2 regions of the Vibrio sp. B1Z05 genome follow, and region 2 is predicted to be linked to the other one. Evidence: riboswitches for the same ligand, from Rfam matches in the RefSeq annotation. Region 2 holds a riboswitch; the other holds the start of a gene.
The links. Region 2 has a riboswitch for thiamine pyrophosphate ahead of thiC (phosphomethylpyrimidine synthase ThiC). Riboswitches for the same ligand answer to the same signal wherever they lie in the genome.
Positions count from the first base shown of each region.

Region 1: it holds a riboswitch for thiamine pyrophosphate, as region 2 does, so the genes downstream of both, thiD (bifunctional hydroxymethylpyrimidine kinase/phosphomethylpyrimidine kinase) here and thiC (phosphomethylpyrimidine synthase ThiC) in region 2, are expected to answer to the same signal.

Region 1 is NZ_CP130464.1:609,907-614,575, reverse strand. It holds gene hypE (hydrogenase expression/formation protein HypE) at 1-793, opposite strand, end outside; gene QV280_RS15620 (cupin domain-containing protein) at 1,048-1,704, shown strand; TPP riboswitch at 1,758-1,855, shown strand; gene thiD (bifunctional hydroxymethylpyrimidine kinase/phosphomethylpyrimidine kinase) at 1,925-2,746, shown strand; gene QV280_RS15610 (ABC transporter ATP-binding protein) at 2,754-3,557, shown strand; partial or broken gene QV280_RS15605 (ABC transporter permease) at 3,619-4,344, shown strand; gene QV280_RS15600 (ABC transporter substrate-binding protein) at 4,376-4,669, shown strand, end outside.
Region 2 is NZ_CP130463.1:839,517-844,185, forward strand. It holds gene QV280_RS03935 (conjugal transfer protein TraF) at 1-797, shown strand, start outside; gene thiC (phosphomethylpyrimidine synthase ThiC) at 880-2,808, opposite strand; TPP riboswitch at 3,080-3,178, opposite strand; gene QV280_RS03945 (anaerobic C4-dicarboxylate transporter) at 3,436-4,669, opposite strand, start outside.

The DNA.
Region 1 (4,669 bases), on a different replicon from region 2:
ACCCTAATATTTCAGACACTGCAGTCACTTCTGGGTGCAGGGGTAATGCCGTTTCTTTGATGAGCATGCCCAGTTTGGTCATGTCGGCGATTTCATTACATACCGCCGCTACGCCGCCACGGGTGGCATCACGCATAGCGTGTACACCAGGTTGAGCCAGCAAAGGTTGGGTTAATAAATTCAGTGGCGCGCAATCGCTTTTGATAGAACCAGACAAAGCCAGTTCATTTCTCGCTTGTAAGATAGCGACAGCGTGATCGCCTAAGGTGCCGTTGACGATGATTTTGTCACCGGCTTTTATTTGGCGAGCACCAATTTGCAGAGGTTTTGGAATAACACCGATACCGCTGGTGTTAATAAAGATTTTATCGCAAGCGCCTTTAGCGACCACTTTAGTGTCACCAGTTACTATGGTGACTCCTGCTTCTTTCGCGGTTTGTGCCATTGCGATGACGATCTGTTCTAAGTCTTGAATAGGGAGTCCTTCTTCAAGAATAAAGCCGACACTCAGGTATTTGGGAATGGCGCCACCAACGGCGAGATCGTTCACCGTGCCGCATACGGCGAGTTTGCCAATATTGCCACCGGGAAAGAAAATAGGGTCAATCACAAAACTGTCGGTGGTAAAGGCTAAACGATCGCCTTGCGCAATAAGGGTATCGAATGGAATTCTGGCCTGATCTTCTTGAGAGTTAAGCTGCTCATTATCGAAGTGGTGTAGAAACAGCTCATGGATAAGAGACTGCATTTTTTTTCCACCGCTACCATGTTCTAGGGTTATTAGGTTTAACATTTTTATCACGCGGGGCTATTAGATTGGTCTGGATAACATCAAATTACAAGCATGATGACAATGGTTGGGAATATAGATTTTAAAAATAGCAAGTCGCTATCGTAATGATTTTGTTGAGCTAAAACATGAAAGGTGTAATTAAAACTCATTTTTCATTACTTTGAGGTCGTATAGCACGAACTTATCAACTATCTAATAACGAGTTGCCAACTATTCTTACAATAGCCTTGTCTATTAACACGAGAATATTGATTATGTTGAATATGGATGTTAGCCAAACAGTGGTAATAAATACCGAAAACATGGCATGGGTGAGTAGTCCGGCGCTAGGCGTTAGCCGAAAGCCGTTAGAGCGCGAAGCAAAAGAGTCTGGGCACGTTACCTCCATCGTCAAATATGAGCCAGGATCGCATTTTGCTACGCATCGACATCCCTTGGGTGAAGAAATTTTGGTACTCGAGGGGGTATTTTCTGATGAATTTGGTGATTATCCGCAAGGCACCTATCTTCGCAATCCTCCTGCAAGTCAACATGCCCCTTTTAGTAAAGAAGGATGCGTATTATTGGTAAAGCTCAATCAGTTTGATGCTCGAGATAGGCTTACAGTGCGCATTGATACCCACAATGCGCAGTGGCATGCCGGAGTAGGCGGATTGCAAGTGATGCCTTTACATGATTTTGAACACGAACATATAGCATTGGTCAAATGGCCCAAGGGTGAGCGGTTCCAACCACATTCTCATTTTGGTGGTGAAGAGATTTTGGTGCTCAGTGGAGAGTTTAGAGATGAGTTTGGTCATTATCCAAAACTCACTTGGATGCGCAGTCCGCACATGAGCCAACACTTTCCGTACGTCGAACAAGAGACCATCATTTATGTCAAGACAGGGCATTTACTGTCAAGGCTCTGAATTTCTTTTATTTCGGGTTCCCTCACCATAGGGACTCTGATAGTATCGCTGCATCGTATTAGTCGGGGAGCCAATAGGCTGAGATCGCAATAGCGAACCCGTTGAACCTGATTCAGTTAGTGCTGACGTAGGGAACTAATCGCCACTCTAGCTATAGATCTCAACTTTTCTAGCGCAGTAGGCATTGGTTTCGTTCGTCTAACGAAAAGGAAATGTCTTCGTGCCTCAAACAAATAAAACACCTATCGTCCTTACTATTGCTGGCTCTGACAGCGGTGGCGGTGCAGGTATTCAAGCCGATATTAAAGCCATCTCTGCCACAGGAAGTTATGCTTGTTCGGTGATTACCGCGTTAACTGCGCAAAACACCCAAGGTGTGAGTGGTATCTTGCCGATTTCTGCCGAGTTTATTGAACAACAACTGGATGCGGTATTCACCGATTTAGACGTGGTGGCGGTAAAAGTAGGCATGTTAGCCGAAGCGGCGCTGATTGAAGCTGTGGTGAAAAAGCTAAAACAATACCAACCTAAATACCTCGTAGTTGATCCTGTGATGGTGGCGACGAGTGGCGATTTATTACTGCAACAATCGGCCATTGCAACTCTAAAGACTCAGCTACTGCCACTTGCTGATGTGATTACGCCTAATTTACCCGAAGCGGCCACCTTGTTAAATCAAGAGTTACCGACGACTGAATTGCAAATGAAGGCGATGATAGAAGATCTGCGCGCGTTAGATTGCAAAGCAGTGTTGCTTAAAGGCGGCCACTTAGAAAGTGAATCAACCAGTACTGATCTACTCATCAGCGCTGATAAAGTTGAAACCTTTACCGTAGAGCGCATTAACACACAAAACACTCACGGCACGGGCTGCACTTTATCATCGGCGATCGCTTCGTATTTGGCGCAAACAGGGGATTTAATTGAGTCGGTTTCGTTAGGGAAAGAATATATTTCTAACGCAATTGCGCATGCCGATGAACTTCATATTGGTAAAGGACACGGTCCTGTACATCACTTCTACGCACTAAGCACCAAGTAATCGACTCATGCAAAGTCATTCTTCTCAAGATAGTGTTCATCCGGTTGTTGAACCGAACGCGCAAGGCATAGTGATTAATAACGGCAGTTTGCAGTTTGCTGATGCCGATGCTCCGTTATTTAGCCAGCTCAATTTGACCTTTAAACAAGGCAGTTGGAGCAGTGTGTTAGGTAAAAGTGGCTGTGGCAAAACCAGTCTATTGCGCCTTATGGCGGGATTGTTACCTGACAACGTGCATTGGAGCGGTACGATCCACAGCAGTTTTGCCAATCCGTTGTCAGAGTCCATCGCTTATATGGCGCAACAAGACTTGTTAATGCCGTGGCTGACGGTAATAGATAACGTCTGCTTTAGTGACCGATTCGCTTCTACAAAACTGACCAAACCACAACAGGCACAACGAAAACAGCAAGCCAGTGCTTTGCTAGATAAGCTGGGTTTGTCGGGACAAGAGCAAGTATACCCAAGGCAGCTATCCGGCGGCATGAAGCAGCGCGTGGCCCTTGCGCGCACACTAATGCAAGACAAGCCCATCGTTTTGATGGACGAACCATTTTCGGCGCTAGATGCGGTAACGCGCTATCGCTTGCAAGATCTGGCCTGCGAAATGTTAGCGGGAAAAACCGTAGTGTTGATCACTCACGATCCTCAAGAAGCGCTTCGTTTAAGCGACCGCATTTATTTGATGCAATCCTCTGAAAATGTAGAAACCGTAGCCGTGCCTGCCGGGGATGCCCCTCGTCTTATTAGCGCGGAAATGGCGCAACTGCAACAAAGCATTATTGAGCAATTAGGAGGCCGAGGTGAGTAAACCTGTCGTGGTTCAACAAGGCTTAACCAGTCGCGTGAAAGCCAATTCGTCTATGGTGTTTCGCTTGGTGGTTTCGTGCTTAGTAGTGCTGGGCATTTGGCAAGCCGTGGTAACGTTTTTTGATTTACCTAGTTTTATTTTGCCAGAGCCTGCGGCAGTGTTTAACCGCCTAGGTACGCGCAGTGATGTATTGTGGCAACACACGATTATTACTTCCCAAGAAATCATCTTAGGTTTGATTTTAGGGTTAAGTATGGGGCTAATGTTTGCGCTGCAAATGTTGCTGTTTGAACCTTTGCGCCGCTGGTTATTACCTATTTTGATTGCCTCACAAGCCATTCCTGTATTTGCCATTGCGCCTATTTTGATGCTGTGGTTTGGCTATGGCATCGCCTCAAAAGTGGTGATGGCGGCGCTGATTATCTTTTTCCCTGTGACTACCTGTTGTTACGACGGATTGCGTAATACGCCAAAAGGGTATCTCGATCTAAGCAAAACTATGGGCGCCTCTCGCTGGCAACAACTGACTCAAGTGAGATTGCCTGCGGCAATGCCGGCATTAGCGTCTGGCATTCGAGTCGCCGTAGTCGTTGCACCCATCGGTGCCGTAGTGGGTGAGTGGGTAGGCTCTAGCGCAGGTTTGGGCTATTTAATGCTACAAGCCAACGCTCGAATGATGATAGATGAGATGTTTGCCGCGCTGTTTATTTTGGCATTGATCTCGGTCATCTTGTATTTCATCACCGACAGATTGCTCAACAAATTCATTCCATGGCAGTTTGATTAACTGCTTGTATTTATGTCAGTAAGGAACAGACATGATTTCATTTAAAACTCAGTTTCGCGTCGCATTAGCCGGCGTGGCACTTTTATTTAGCAGTGCAGTTTTTGCTAAAGATAAACCCCTTACATTAATGCTAGATTGGTTCGTAAATCCCAATCACGGGCCTATTGTGATTGCTCAGCAAAAAGGGTTGTTTGCTAAAGAAGGACTTAAGGTCACCATTCAAGAGCCGGCTGACCCAAGTGTACCGTCAAAGTTGGTGGCAGCGAATCAAGTCGATCTCGCCATTTCCTATCAGCCTTCGTTCTTAATCGATGTGGCTTCAGGA
Region 2 (4,669 bases):
TTGCAGAAGCAAGTGTTGGGATTGCGGTGGCGATTCCTTTTGAGGCGGTATCTGTGGCTTTGTTTAGTCAAAACTACGTGAACGTGGTTTCCATGGTGGATGCAGAACCAATAAACAGCTCAGATTGGGCTACCATTGAGCAAGCTTACCGTAGCGCCGAAGCATCAGTAATTGGCGTGGGCGTTATGGATATTGGCGTGACGTTAGCAAAACAATTCTCGTTTGACGAGCATCGCGTGTCGGTTGGTTTCTCACCAAAGTTTCAGCAGCTACATAGTTACTATTCAAAAAGCAGCTTAGATGATTTTGAATTGAGTGATTACGATGACTCAAAGAACACAGAGAACGTGTTTAATTTAGATGTTGGCTTTTTATATCAGTGGCATGCGCTGTCTGTCGGTCTTAGTGCTAAGAACTTGATCAGCAATGAGATTGAAACTGCGCCAATATCAGGCACTTCACACACCTATCAAGTTGACCCAAACATTGCGATGGGTGTGGCTTACCAACTTGAGTATTTCACGGTTGCGGTTGATGGTGATTTGAATAAGCAAACAAGGTTTAAACACATTACCACCGATGATACTCAGTTTGTACGCGCTGGCGTAGAAGGGAACCTATTTAATTGGGCTCAGCTTCGCGTAGGTTATGAGCATGATTTGGAAGGAAACTTTAAAGACAGCATTACCGCTGGTATTGGTCTAAGTCCGTTTGATGTTGTGCATATTGATATTGCAGGCTCTTATGCAGATGAAACTCAGGCGGGTATTGGTCTGAACTTATCGTTAACGCTGTAATAAAAGCCGCATCCCCAGTGATGATTTGTCACTGGGGATGAATTAGGGCTGTTTAATTTAAATTAGCTTTTGGCTGCAAATTTCAAGACCTGACCCCAGGGTGGTAGAGTTCGGAGCCGGAGTCTAGGAACTCTTGGGATTTTTGGCGCATTCCTTCGAGCGGGTTGTCTAGCATTTTGATTTCTAGAGCGGAATCTAGGGCAACTTGTTTAGAGTCTTTGGCATATTCTCGCACTTCTTGTGAAATCTTCATTGAGCAGAATTTAGGGCCGCACATTGAGCAGAAATGAGCGACTTTTCCAGATTCTTGTGGAAGCGTTTCATCGTGAAAAGAGCGGGCTGTTTCAGGATCTAATGAAAGATTAAATTGGTCTTCCCAGCGGAATTCAAAGCGTGCTTTTGACAAGGCATTATCACGAATTTGCGCGCCCGGATGACCTTTGGCAAGGTCGGCTGCGTGCGCGGCTAATTTGTAGGTAATAAGCCCCGTTTTTACGTCTTCTTTATTCGGTAAGCCTAAATGCTCTTTGGGCGTGACATAGCAAAGCATTGCGCAGCCATACCAACCAATTAATGCCGCTCCAATGCCCGATGTAATGTGGTCATAACCCGGTGCAATATCGGTGGTTAAAGGGCCAAGCGTATAAAATGGCGCTTCGTGGCAATGCTCTAATTGCTCTTGCATGTTTTCTTTGATCATATGCATCGGGATATGTCCCGGACCTTCGATGATCACCTGCACGTCATATTCCCACGCCACTTTGGTGAGCTCGCCTAGTGTGCGCAGTTCGGCAAATTGCGCTTCATCATTGGCATCGGCGATTGAACCTGGGCGAAGTCCGTCTCCTAAAGATAAGCTAACATCATATTTGGCGCAGATTTCACAGATTTCACGAAAATGAGTATATAAGAAGCTTTCTTGATGATGGGCCAGACACCACTTAGCAATAATAGAACCGCCGCGCGAAACAATGCCGGTGACACGTTTGGCGGTCATCGGCACGTGGCGTAGCAACAAACCGGCATGAATCGTAAAGTAATCAACGCCTTGTTCTGCTTGCTCAATCAAAGTATCGCGCATCACTTCCCAGTTGAGGTTTTCGGCGACGCCGTTTACTTTTTCCAACGCTTGATACATAGGAACGGTACCTATCGGCACTGGGCTATTACGCAAAATCCATTCGCGCGTTTCATGGATATTTCGGCCTGTGGACAAATCCATCACTGTATCTGCGCCCCAGCGGGTAGACCACACCAGCTTCTCAACTTCTTCCTCGATAGATGAACTTACCGAAGAGTTACCGATATTAGCATTAACCTTAACCAAGAAGTTACGACCAATGATCATAGGCTCTGCTTCTGGGTGGTTGATGTTGGACGGAATAATAGCGCGTCCTTCTGCTACTTCTCGGCGCACAAACTCGGGGGTGATTTCTTTAGGCAAGTTTGCCCCAAAATGTTGCCCTGCATGTTGATGATTTAGCTGCTCGTCAGCAAATTTTTGACGCCCCATATTTTCCCTAATCGCAATATACTCCATTTCTGGTGTGATAATGCCTTGACGAGCGTAGTGCAGCTGGGTGACGCAATTGCCCGCTTTTGCTTGGCGGACTTTAGGTAGGTTTCCATAGCGAAGCTCATCTAAGGTGTCATCTTCTAAACGAGTTTTGGTGTAACTGGAGCTTACACCATCAAGATATTCGGTATCTTGACGTTGGGTTATCCATTGCTCTCTTAGTTTTGGTAAGCCGTTATATAAATCAATAGTGTGCTCAGGGTCGGTGTACACCCCCGAGGTATCATAAACGTGAATAGGCTCGTTGGTTTGATAGATAGGGGATTCTTTACTTCCGCCTACCAAACTATCGGCTAGGGAAATTTCACGCACTGGCACTTGTATCGCCGGGTGTGAACCTTGAATGTAGCGTTTATTTGAATTGGGGTAGGGCTGGACAGACAGTGAATCAATAAATCGTTTCGCTTCTAGCCTAGTTTGTTTACGGTTCGACATAGCATTTTCCAATAATTAAAGGTAATAACACCAATTGCAGTCGTTAACTAATCAGTCTAGCGGGTCAAAACTCATGACGGTGACACTGTGAATTTTGATTTTAGAACAACGAGTTACTCAAAAATCTAGCGTTACTATCAAGCGTTTACTCTGCGCTATTTCTGATCATTTAATCATAGTGATTGGTATAAAATGCTTGGCGGATTTGACGCAACAAGAAAGAACACAGCTTAGATAAAGTTGTGATCTGGGGATAGAGATCTGTGTTGATAAAATCTCTACTCTTGTTCCCTTCGCAGGTATTAGCCTGATCAGGTTCAACGGATCCCGAGTTAACGGTCTCAGCCTTATGGCACTCCGACAAGTGATTTGTAGTATACGAGTCTTATTGAGTGAATGAAAGATGCACCATTAAAAGAAATCAAGTGCATATAGATTGTGTGAGAAGAGAGTTAATTAGAATAGGAAAACGCAGATAAGCTCTTGTAAAGACAACGAGAAATCACTCAGTGCTCTAATAATACATAAAAAACCCGAGAGCTTAGTTAGCTCTCGGGTTTTCTTGTTATGGAGTATCCGTTTTGCTGTGTCTCGCACTAGTTAAGTGCGTTTTTTAATGCATCGCTATTACGCTAGCTCCAATGTTTTTGAGCTAAGACGATTCATATAACCGTTTACCGCAAAAGCAAGTCCGCCAACCACTATCGCCCACAACCAAAGAGGCAAAATGCCGATGGATAATGCATAGCCAATAGCGGTTGCACTAATCACACCAATGAAGCCTGGAATTAAAAAGCTATGGTTGAGAATATATTTACCTATCTGAGTTGTCCCTGAACGGTCAAAGGTGATGGCCGCCAGATCGGATGGGTAAAATGGGAAAAAGTAGTAAGCGTAACAAGCGGGTAGCACGCCAATAAGCACTTCGGCTGGGATCCCTAACGCAAAGCCAAGCGGCAACATGATGGTGAGCACGGCCGCTTGACTCTTCAAAAACACAGATGATGCATACATCGCAATGGCAAAGGTCCACGGATGTGTTTGCACGATATCTTCAACCAAACCAATGATATATGGTTTATTGTGCGCAATGATGGTGTCACTCATCCAGGCAATACCAAAGATGATGATGACCGCACTCATTCCTGCGATAAAGACGTTAGTTTTTACGATTTTTTTCGGGTCAACATTGGTGGTAAGCAAAATGATAGCGCCTACTGACAACATCAAAAATTGGAGCGCAGTTGAGGTGCTGACCCCTTTTGGTAGCAAGCCAATATCTTTACCAAACATCGCAATACAAATTACAGTGAGGATACCAAGCAAGAATACGGTTAAGCCTCGTTTTGCTTGTTTGTCTTCGTGTGCCCCTTTTGTGTGGGTGCTTGTTTCACTGGTATCGATAAGTTGCGCTTTAAATTGAGGATCTTTACAACGCTCTAAAAACTCAGGGTCTTCGCTAAGATCTTTACCGCGCTTAAGGCTCCAAGTGGCGGCTAAAAGAACGCCTGTAAGCGTTGCAGGAATAGTGACTAGCAATACCTGACCTAAGGTAATATCCAGATTATTACTTGCCGCTGTTGCCATAACTACCGCCGCTGCCGCCGCAATAGGGCTAGCGGTAATACCCATTTGAGAGGCGACGGTTGAGATAGCCATCGGTCTTTCAGGGCGAATACCACGCTTTATACTGACATCGTATATTACTGGTAATAGAGGGTAGACGGAGTGACCTGTGCCGACCAATACCGTTAAGAAATAGGTACATAACGGCCCTAAAAAGACCACTTTTGAAGGGTGTTTCCTTAGCAGGATCTCAGCATATTTAACCAATAATTTGAGGCCTCCAGTGGCTTCAAGT